DNA from 2 places in the Streptomyces sp. NPDC059499 genome. Region 1 is predicted to be linked to the other one. Evidence: predicted binding sites of a transcription regulator. Region 1 holds the regulator's gene; the other holds the start of a gene.
What was found. The regulator HspR, encoded in region 1, represses chaperone genes until heat shock. The targets are predictions, from matches to a motif close to TTGAGNNNNNNNNNCTCAA.

Region 1 (4,374 bases):
GCTCCTGCCCGTGCTGGACGACGTCGGCCGCGCACGGGAGCACGGCGAGCTGGTCGGCGGCTTCAAGTCGGTGGCCGAATCGCTGGAGACGGTCGTCGCGAAGCTGGGCCTGCACCAGTTCGGCAAGGAGGGCGAGCCCTTCGACCCGACGATCCACGAGGCCCTGATGCACTCGTACGCGCCGGACGTCACCGAGACGACCTGCGTGGCGATCCTGCAGCCGGGGTACCGCATCGGGGAGCGCACCATCCGCCCCGCGCGGGTGGCCGTGGCAGAGCCGCAGCCGGGCGCCACGCCCGCGGCGGCGAAGGAAGAGAAGGCAGACGACGAGGAGAGCGGTGGAACCGAAGAGGTCTGACGTCCAGTCCGACCACTGCGGTGAACACCGACGGGGCGTGCGGCCGGCCACAGGGCCGGCCGCACGGCCGATCGTCCGGAAGGAGGGACGTCGATGAGCACGAAGGACTTCGTCGAGAAGGACTACTACAAGGTTCTCGGCGTCCCCAAGGACGCCACCGACGCCGAGGTCAAGAAGGCGTACCGGAAACTCGCCCGCGAGTTCCACCCGGACGCCAACAAGGGCGACTCCAAGGCGGAGGAACGCTTCAAGGAGATCTCCGAGGCGAACGACGTCCTCGGTGACCCCAAGAAGCGCAAGGAGTACGACGAGGCGCGCGCCCTCTTCGGCAACGGAGGCTTCCGGGCGGGTCCCGGCGGTGCGGGCGGCAACTTCAATTTCGACCTGGGCGATCTCTTCGGGGGTGCCCCGGGCCCGGGCCAGGGCGGCGGTGCCGGCGGGTTCGGCGGTGGCGGCGGCGGTCTGGGCGACGTCTTCGGCGGACTGTTCAACCGGGGCGGTGCGGGCACCCGTGTCCAGCCGCGCCGCGGCCAGGACATCGAGTCCGAGGTCACGCTCAGCTTCACCGAGGCCGTCGACGGGGCCACGGTCCCCTTGCGGATGTCCAGCCAGGCGCCCTGCAAGGCGTGTTCGGGCACGGGCGACCGGAACGGCACCCCGAGGGTCTGTCCGACCTGCGTCGGCACCGGTCAGGTGTCACGCGGCAGCGGCGGCGGATTCTCGCTCACCGATCCCTGTGTGGACTGCAAGGGCCGGGGCCTCATCGCCCAGGACCCCTGCGAGGTCTGCAAGGGCAGCGGCCGGGCGAAGTCGGCCCGCACCATGCAGGTGCGGATCCCGGCGGGCGTGCTGGACGGCCAGCGGATCCGGCTGCGCGGCAAGGGCAGCCCGGGCGAGCGCGGCGGCCCGGCCGGCGACCTCTACGTCGTCGTCCATGTCGACGCCCACCCGGTCTTCGGCCGCAAGGGCGACAACCTGACCGTCACCGTGCCCGTCACCTTCGCGGAGGCGGCACTCGGCGGCGAGGTGAAGGTCCCCACGCTCGGCGGACCTCCGGTCACCCTGAAGCTCCCGGCCGGCACCCCCAACGGGCGTACGATGCGGGCCCGCGGCAAGGGAGCCGTGCGCAAGGACGGCACCCGTGGCGACCTCTTGGTCACCGTCGAGGTGTCCGTGCCCAAGGATCTCGGCGCGGAGGCTCAGGAAGCGCTGGAGGCCTACCGGAAGGCGACCGCGGGGGAGGACCCGCGGGCGGAGCTGTTCCAGGCTGCGAAGGGAGCTTGAGATGGACGGCCGTCGACGCAATCCGTACCAGCTGACCGATGAATCACCGGTGTACGTGATCTCGATCGCGGCCCAGCTCTCGGGCCTGCATCCGCAGACGCTGCGCCAGTACGACCGCCTCGGCCTGGTCTCGCCGGACCGTACGGCCGGACGCGGCAGGCGCTACTCGGCCCGCGACATCGAACTGCTGCGCACGGTGCAGCAGTTGTCGCAGGACGAGGGCATCAACCTGGCGGGCATCAAGCGCATCATCGAGCTGGAGAACCAGGTCGCCGCGCTCCAGCAGCGCGTCGCCGAGCTCTCCGCGGCGGTGGACGGTGCGGCGGTGGCCATGCAGCAGCGCGAGGCACAGGTGCACGCCTCGTACCGGCGCGACCTGGTGCCGTACCAGGACGTGCAGCAGACCAGCGCGCTGGTCGTCTGGCGGCCCAAGAGGCCGAAGGACTGAGGACCGGCTGCGGAGGCCCGCCCCCGGGGCGTCATGACCCGTTCATGACCCCGGGGGCGGGCCTCTGTGCTGTCCCGGTGCCGGCCTCGGCGATGCCGGACCGGACGATCAGCGTCCCCAGGTGGGTCCGGCTGTGGGCGTTGAGCGTCTGCATGAGCTTGGAGATGTGGGAGCGGCAGGTGCGGACGCTGATGCCCAGCTTGCGGGCGACCACGTCGTCGACGTGGCCCTCGGCCAGCAGGCGGGCGATGCTCTGCTGCACGGCGGTGACGGGGGTGCCGGGGACCGTTGCCGGGAGCTGCTGGGTGAGGGGGGTGGCCTGCGCCCAGAGGACCTCGTAGACCTGGGTGAGATAGGCGACGAGAGCGGGATGGCGGATCTCCAGTGCCGTCTCCCGCGTGGGAGTGGCGGGGATGTAGGCCACGGCGCGGTCGAAGATGATGAGCCGTTCGACGCTCTGCTCGACGGTCCGTACCTGGAGGCGGTCGGACGGTATTTCCGCCACGTAGTCCTTGAGCCCGGGGCTGTAGCGCGCGGGGTGCTGGTACAGGTGCCTCAGACGGGCTCCCGAGGCGATCGCGGAGCGGGCGTTCTCCAGCCCCTGCCGCATGTTGTGCGTGAGCCTGTTGGCCCCCGGCTGCGCCGTCAGGACCTCCTCCTTGGCATGGGTGGAGGCCTCCCGGAGCACGGAGACGATCAGCGACCGTCCTTCGAGCACGGTGATCGCGTGGTTGGGGTCCTCGTCGGCGACGGCCATCAGCGGCGCGAGTGCCCCTGACAGTGCGGAGGTCAGGCGTATCCGCTCGTCTATCTCCCTGGTGATGGGCTGCAGCAGGTGGGCCAGGGCGGCGGACGGCGGGACGGGACGGAGCCACGCGTCGTCGTCCGGGTCGGGCTGGACGAGGGCCATCTCCAGCAGGCACGGAGCGGAGTCCAGGTCGGCGCGGGGGAGACGTCCCGCGCGCAGCGCTTCCTCGTACAGGCGTATCGCCGGGTCGCACAGTTCGCGATTCCCGTGCGAATGGGTCGGGTTTGCCTTTTCCGCGTCGATTTGGGGGCCCTCATTTTTTTGCACTGCAACAAGATGACGGTGGCGGAAGCCTGGATCCGGGGGAATCGTGGTGCGCCAGAAGCGGTCACTCCTGATCCAGGATCCCTGACTGTGCGATCAGATAGCCGAGTTGGGCACGACTGTTGCTGCCGAGCGCGGCGTTCAGTTTGGCCACATGTGCGCGGCACGTGCGGACATTCATGCCGAGACGGCGCGCGATCGAGTCGTCGACGTGTCCCTCGACGAGGAGTTGGGCTATCGCATGCTGAACTCCGCTGATGCCGAGGGTCGTCGGGTTGTACTTGACTTCCTCCAGCAGGGGGGCGGCTCGGGTCCAGAGTTGTTCGAAGACCTTGGCGAGGTACTCGACCAGTCCCGTGTGCCGCAGTTCCAGGGCGACTTGACGGTCGTCCGTGGCCGGGATGAAGGCGACCGTGCGGTCGAAGATGATCAGGCGCTCGATGAGTTCCTCGAGCGTGCGGATTTCCACGTTCTCGTCCGCAATGCGTTCGGCGTACGCCAGTGTGCTGGGGCTGTGCCGCACGGTGTGCTGGTAGAGCGTGCGGATGCGTACGCCGCGGTCCACGACGGACAGGCCCCGTTCCAGGGCCTCGATGAGGCGGTCCTCGCTCCGGCCGCCTCCCGGCTGGACGGTCAGGACCTCCGTCCGGCACTCGGCCGTGGCGAGGTCCAGTGCCGCGTTGATCCGGTTGGCGCCTTCAAGGACCGTGATCGCGTGGGTGGTCGGCGGGTCCTGGGCGCTGATGTCCATGTAGGGCTCGAAGGACTCGGTGAGCAGGACGGAGCGCCGGCGGCGTTCCAGGATCTCGCGTTCGAGCGGGTGCAGGTGTTTGGCCAGTGCGGCGGACGGGGGTACCGGCCGGAGCCAGTCCGCGTCGTCGGGATCGGGGTGCAGTAGGGCGAAGTCGATCAGGCACGGGGCGGCTGCCACCTCGGCGCGGGCGATGCGCCCGGAGCGCAATGCGCTGGCGTAAAGGCGCCCTCCTTCTTCGCACAGTTCGGTGATCCCGTGAGGATGTGTCGGCTTTGTGTAGCTTGTGGTCATATCTCCACCCCCCAGGTTCCTGAACATGCAGGAACATGATGCATCGACTCAGTGGTGTTCGAGTGCCTGGGTGAGACATCGTCTTAAGTGCGGGGGAGAAGAATCCACAAGTGAGGACGAAGCCGACTATGTATAAGCGAATGCTTCGCTCGGCGCTTGCCGCCTCG
Region 2 (4,374 bases), on a different contig from region 1:
GACCACGCCGTTGTCCAGCCGTGAGAGGTCCAGAAGCGTCTCCACCAGCCTGCCGAGGCGCTCGGTCTGCTTCAGGGCCGTGCGCATGGTCTCGGGGTCGGCGGCGGACACCCCGTCCACCACGTTCTCCAGTACGGCTCTCAGCGCCGCGATGGGGGTGCGCAGCTCGTGCGAGACGTTGGCCACCAGCTCCTTGCGGTGCAGGTCCTCGGCCTCCAGGTCGTCCGCCATGCGGTTGATCGTCTGCGCCAGGTCGCCGAGCTCGTCGCGGCGTCCGGCGCCGCTCACCCGTCTCGTGTAGTCGCCGTGCGAGATCGACCGGGCGACGGCTCTCATCTCGTCCAGCGGCGCGGTCAGGCCGTGGGCCACGAACTGGGTGATCAGCAGCGTGGCGATCACCGAGAAGACCGTGATGAACCTGAATTCGGTCCTGGTGCGCAGCGCGACGATCAGCAGACCGGTCGTGATGAACACCGAGACCACGACGAGCGTGCCCAGCTTGGCCTTGATCGAGAAGGGCCGCAGTCCGGAGCCGGGCCGCGTCATGGCGCGGGAGTCTCCAGGGCGTAACCGACGCCGTGCACCGTTCGGATCCGCTCGGCGCCGATCTTCCGGCGCAGCGCCTTGATGTGGCTGTCGACCGTACGGGTGCCCGAGGCGTCCGCCCAGTCCCACACCTCTGCCAGCAGCTGCTCCCGGGACAGCACCGCGCGCGGTGTGTTGGCCAGGCAGACCAGCAGGTCGAACTCGGTCGGTGTCAGGTGGACGTCGTCGGCGCGCACCCGGACGCGGCGCTGCGCGTGGTCGATCTCCAGCTCGCCGAGGCGCAGGATGCCGCTGCGCGGGGTGACGGCGGCCAGCGCGGCCCGCTCCACCCGTCGCAGCAGGACGTGCACCCGCGCCGCCAGCTCACGCATGGAGAACGGCTTGGTCATGTAGTCGTCGGCCCCGACCCCGAGCCCGACCAGCATGTCGGTCTCGTCGTCGCGTGCGGTGAGCATCAGCACCGGAACGGGACGCTGGGCCTGCACACGGCGGCAGACCTCCAGGCCGTCGAAGCCGGGAAGCATGATGTCGAGCACCATCAGATCGGGTTGCCAGGCCTCGGCCGCATCCACGGCCGCGGGCCCGTCCAGTGCGGTCTGCACCAGAAAGCCCTCGGCCCGCAGACGGGCGGAAATGGCGTCGACGATTGTCGCGTCGTCCTCGACCACCAGAACCCGGCGCTGAGCCCCGGGGGTGGCCGCGACGCCGTTGTGGGTGGTGTGTGTCTGTTCCATCGCCCCGCCCCTGCCCGTTCTCGCGGAGGCCATTCCCCCGGAGGCACGGTTATCGCTTGTGGATTTCGTGGGTGATCCCTTGTGCCGGTCAGAGCGTAAAGGCAGAAGACGGCTCACGGCTACGCAGGGTGTTGACCGAGGTGAAGGTGTTACCTCCGCGGGAGAGGCGGATCGTCGGCCTTGTGCCGCTTGGCCCGCGGGATACCTGGGCTGTGGGTACCGGGTGGGGGTTCAGGCACTTCGGAGTGCGAGATGGACCACGTCGGGCACACCTCGGGCAACGGCTACTTCTTCGGTCCGTACCGCGTGGAATCCGGCATTCCGCAAGGAGTTCTCGAAGTCCGCGGACGGCTGCGCGGACCACACGGCAAGGACTCCGCCGGGCGTCAGACGGGCCAGGCAGGCCGCGAGGCCGGCCGGTGAATAGAGGCTTCCGTTGTCCTCCGTGACGGTCCAGCCGGGGCCGTTGTCGATGTCCAGGCACAACGCGTCGTAACGCTCCGTGGTCGTACGGAGGTGCTCGACGAGATCCGTACGGAGGATCTCGGTCCGGGGATCGGCGAGCGCGGCACCCGAGATCCGGTCGAGCGGCCCCTCCAGGTGCCAGTCCACGATCGCCTGCTCCCGCTCGACGACCACGATCCGGCCCCATCGCTCGCCGGCCGCCGCGCGAACCAGCGAGAAGCCGACGCCGAGCCCGCCGATGAGCACGGCCGGGTCCTGCCGCCCGTCGGGCAGTGCGTCGAGCGCCGCGTCGATCAGCAGCCGCTCCGAGCGCCCGTCGGAGGTGTCCATGAGGAAGCAGCCGTTGGCGATGATCTCGAAGTCGTCGCCGCGCCCCCGCAGGACGACCTCACCGTGCGGCCCTTCGCGCCGGTCGAGCGTGACGGGGCGGTGGGCGTCTGCGACGGACATGTGGGCGGTCTCCGGTCTCCGGTCGGCGGTCGGACGGTCGGCCGGTCCATCATCCCCGGGCGCCGCCGCCGGGACCAGCGGATTTCCGCAGTGTCACCCTCCGGTCCGAGCAGCCGCCCCGCGTTCGATTCCGCGGCTCGCGGGCGGCCCGTCGGGAATGGCCGTGCCACGCGGAACGCTGCCGTAGGGGCAGGCGCCGCGGGGCCCGTGGGCCCCGAGGCGGGGCAGGGCCCGAGAGTGATCGCTGAGAGCGAACGCACCGTGGGGAACATTCGGCAACTCAGGAGCATTGAGTCCACGTAACTCAACTTGCCTGCCGAAGGGGAGATCATGACTGCTGAGTCCACGTCCCAGGTGTCCACGCCGGTCGACCTGCCCGTGCTGCCGCTCGACGACGAGGTCGTGCTTCCCGGAATGGTGGTGCCCCTCGATCTGTCGGATGCGGACGTACGTGCCGCCGTGGAGGCGGCCCAGGCCGTCGCACGGCCCGGCGGCGGCAAGCCCGAGGTGCTGCTCGTCCCCCGTATCGACGGGAACTACACGGGGACCGGTGTCCTCGGGACCGTCGAGCAGGTGGGGCGGCTCTCGGACGGGGACCCGGGCGCTCTCATCCGCGCCCGTGACCGGGTACGGATCGGTGCCGGGACGAGCGGGCCCGGCGGGGCACTGTGGGTGGAGGGAACACGGATCGACGTGTCCCTGCCCGATCCTCTGCCCGGCTCCGCCGCCGAACTCGCCAAGGAGTACAAGGCGCTCGCCACCAGCTGGCTGAAGAAGCGCGGCGCCTGGCAGGTGGTGGACCGGGTGCAGCAGATCGACGACATCTCGGCCCTCGCCGACAACTCCGGGTACTCGCCCTTCCTCACCACCGCCCAGAAGGTCCAGCTGCTGGAGACCTTCGACGCGGTCGCCCGGCTCAAGCTCGCCGTCCAGTGGCTCGGCGAGCACCTCGCCGAGCAGGACGTCGCCGAGTCCATCGCCAAGGACGTCCAGGAGGGCGTCGACAAGCAGCAGCGCGAGTTCCTGCTGCGGCGCCAGCTCGACGCCGTACGCAAGGAGCTCTCCGAGCTCAACGGTGATCCGGAGGACGAGTCCGACGACTACCGGGCGCGCGTCGAGGCCGCCGAGCTGCCCGAGAACGTCCGTGAGGCCGCGCTCAAGGAGGTCGAGAAGCTGGAGCGCGCGTCCGACCAGAGCCCCGAGGGCTCCTGGATCCGCACCTGGCTGGACACCGTCCTGGAACTGCCGTGGACCGAGCGGACCGAGGACGCGTACGACATCAGGGGTGCCCAGGAGATCCTGGACGCGGAGCACGCGGGTCTGCAGGACGTGAAGGAGCGCATCACCGAGTACCTCGCGGTGCGCAAGCGGCGTGCCGACCGCGGGCTCGGTGTGGTCGGCGGGCGGCGCGGCGGTGCCGTGCTCGCGCTGGTCGGTCCGCCCGGGGTGGGCAAGACCTCGCTCGGTGAGTCCGTGGCGCACGCCATGGGCCGCAAGTTCGTCCGCGTCGCACTCGGCGGCGTCCGGGACGAGGCGGAGATCCGCGGCCACCGGCGTACGTACGTCGGCGCGCTCCCGGGACGCATCGTCCGCGCCATCAAGGAGGCCGGTTCGATGAACCCGGTCGTCCTGCTCGACGAGATCGACAAGGTCGGCTCGGACTTCCGGGGCGACCCGGCCGCCGCCCTGCTCGAGGTGCTCGACCCGGCACAGAACCACACCTTCCGCGACCACTACCTGGAGGTCGAACTCGACCTCAGCGACGTGGTGTTCCTCGCCACGGCGAACGTGCTCGAAGCCATCCCGGAAGCCCTGCTCGACCGCATGGAGCTGGTCAGGCTGGACGGCTACACCGAGGACGAGAAGGTCGTCATCGCCCGCGACCACCTGCTCCCGCGCCAGCTGGAGCGGGCCGGTCTGGAGAAGGACGAGGTGAGCCTCGACGAGTCGGCGCTGCGCAAGCTGGCCGGCGAGTACACGAGGGAGGCCGGGGTACGGAACCTGGAGCGGGCGGTCGCACGACTGCTCCGCAAGGTCGCGGCCCAGCACGAACTGGGCGACCGCGAACTCCCGTTCACGGTGACCGACGAGGACCTGCGGGGCCTGATCGGACGCCCCCACCACGTGCCCGAGTCCGCCCAGGTACCGGCCGAGCGCCGCACCGCGGTGCCGGGCGTGG

Region 2: lon (endopeptidase La) is a predicted target of HspR. The motif match lies at 2,485-2,503, and genes of this name have one in related genera.

The regions. Positions count from the first base shown of each region.
Region 1 covers NZ_JBHYTT010000002.1:259,633-264,006, reverse strand. Annotated here, with positions in the region: gene grpE (nucleotide exchange factor GrpE) at 1-358, shown strand, start outside; gene dnaJ (molecular chaperone DnaJ) at 452-1,642, shown strand; gene ACFW9O_RS06520 (heat shock protein transcriptional repressor HspR) at 1,644-2,090, shown strand; gene ACFW9O_RS06515 (LuxR C-terminal-related transcriptional regulator) at 2,122-3,165, opposite strand; gene ACFW9O_RS06510 (helix-turn-helix transcriptional regulator) at 3,227-4,234, opposite strand.
Region 2 covers NZ_JBHYTT010000026.1:7,841-12,214, forward strand. Annotated here, with positions in the region: gene ACFW9O_RS35145 (ATP-binding protein) at 1-546, opposite strand, end outside; gene ACFW9O_RS35150 (response regulator transcription factor) at 543-1,280, opposite strand; gene ACFW9O_RS35155 (spermidine synthase) at 1,512-2,195, opposite strand; gene lon (endopeptidase La) at 2,526-4,374, shown strand, end outside.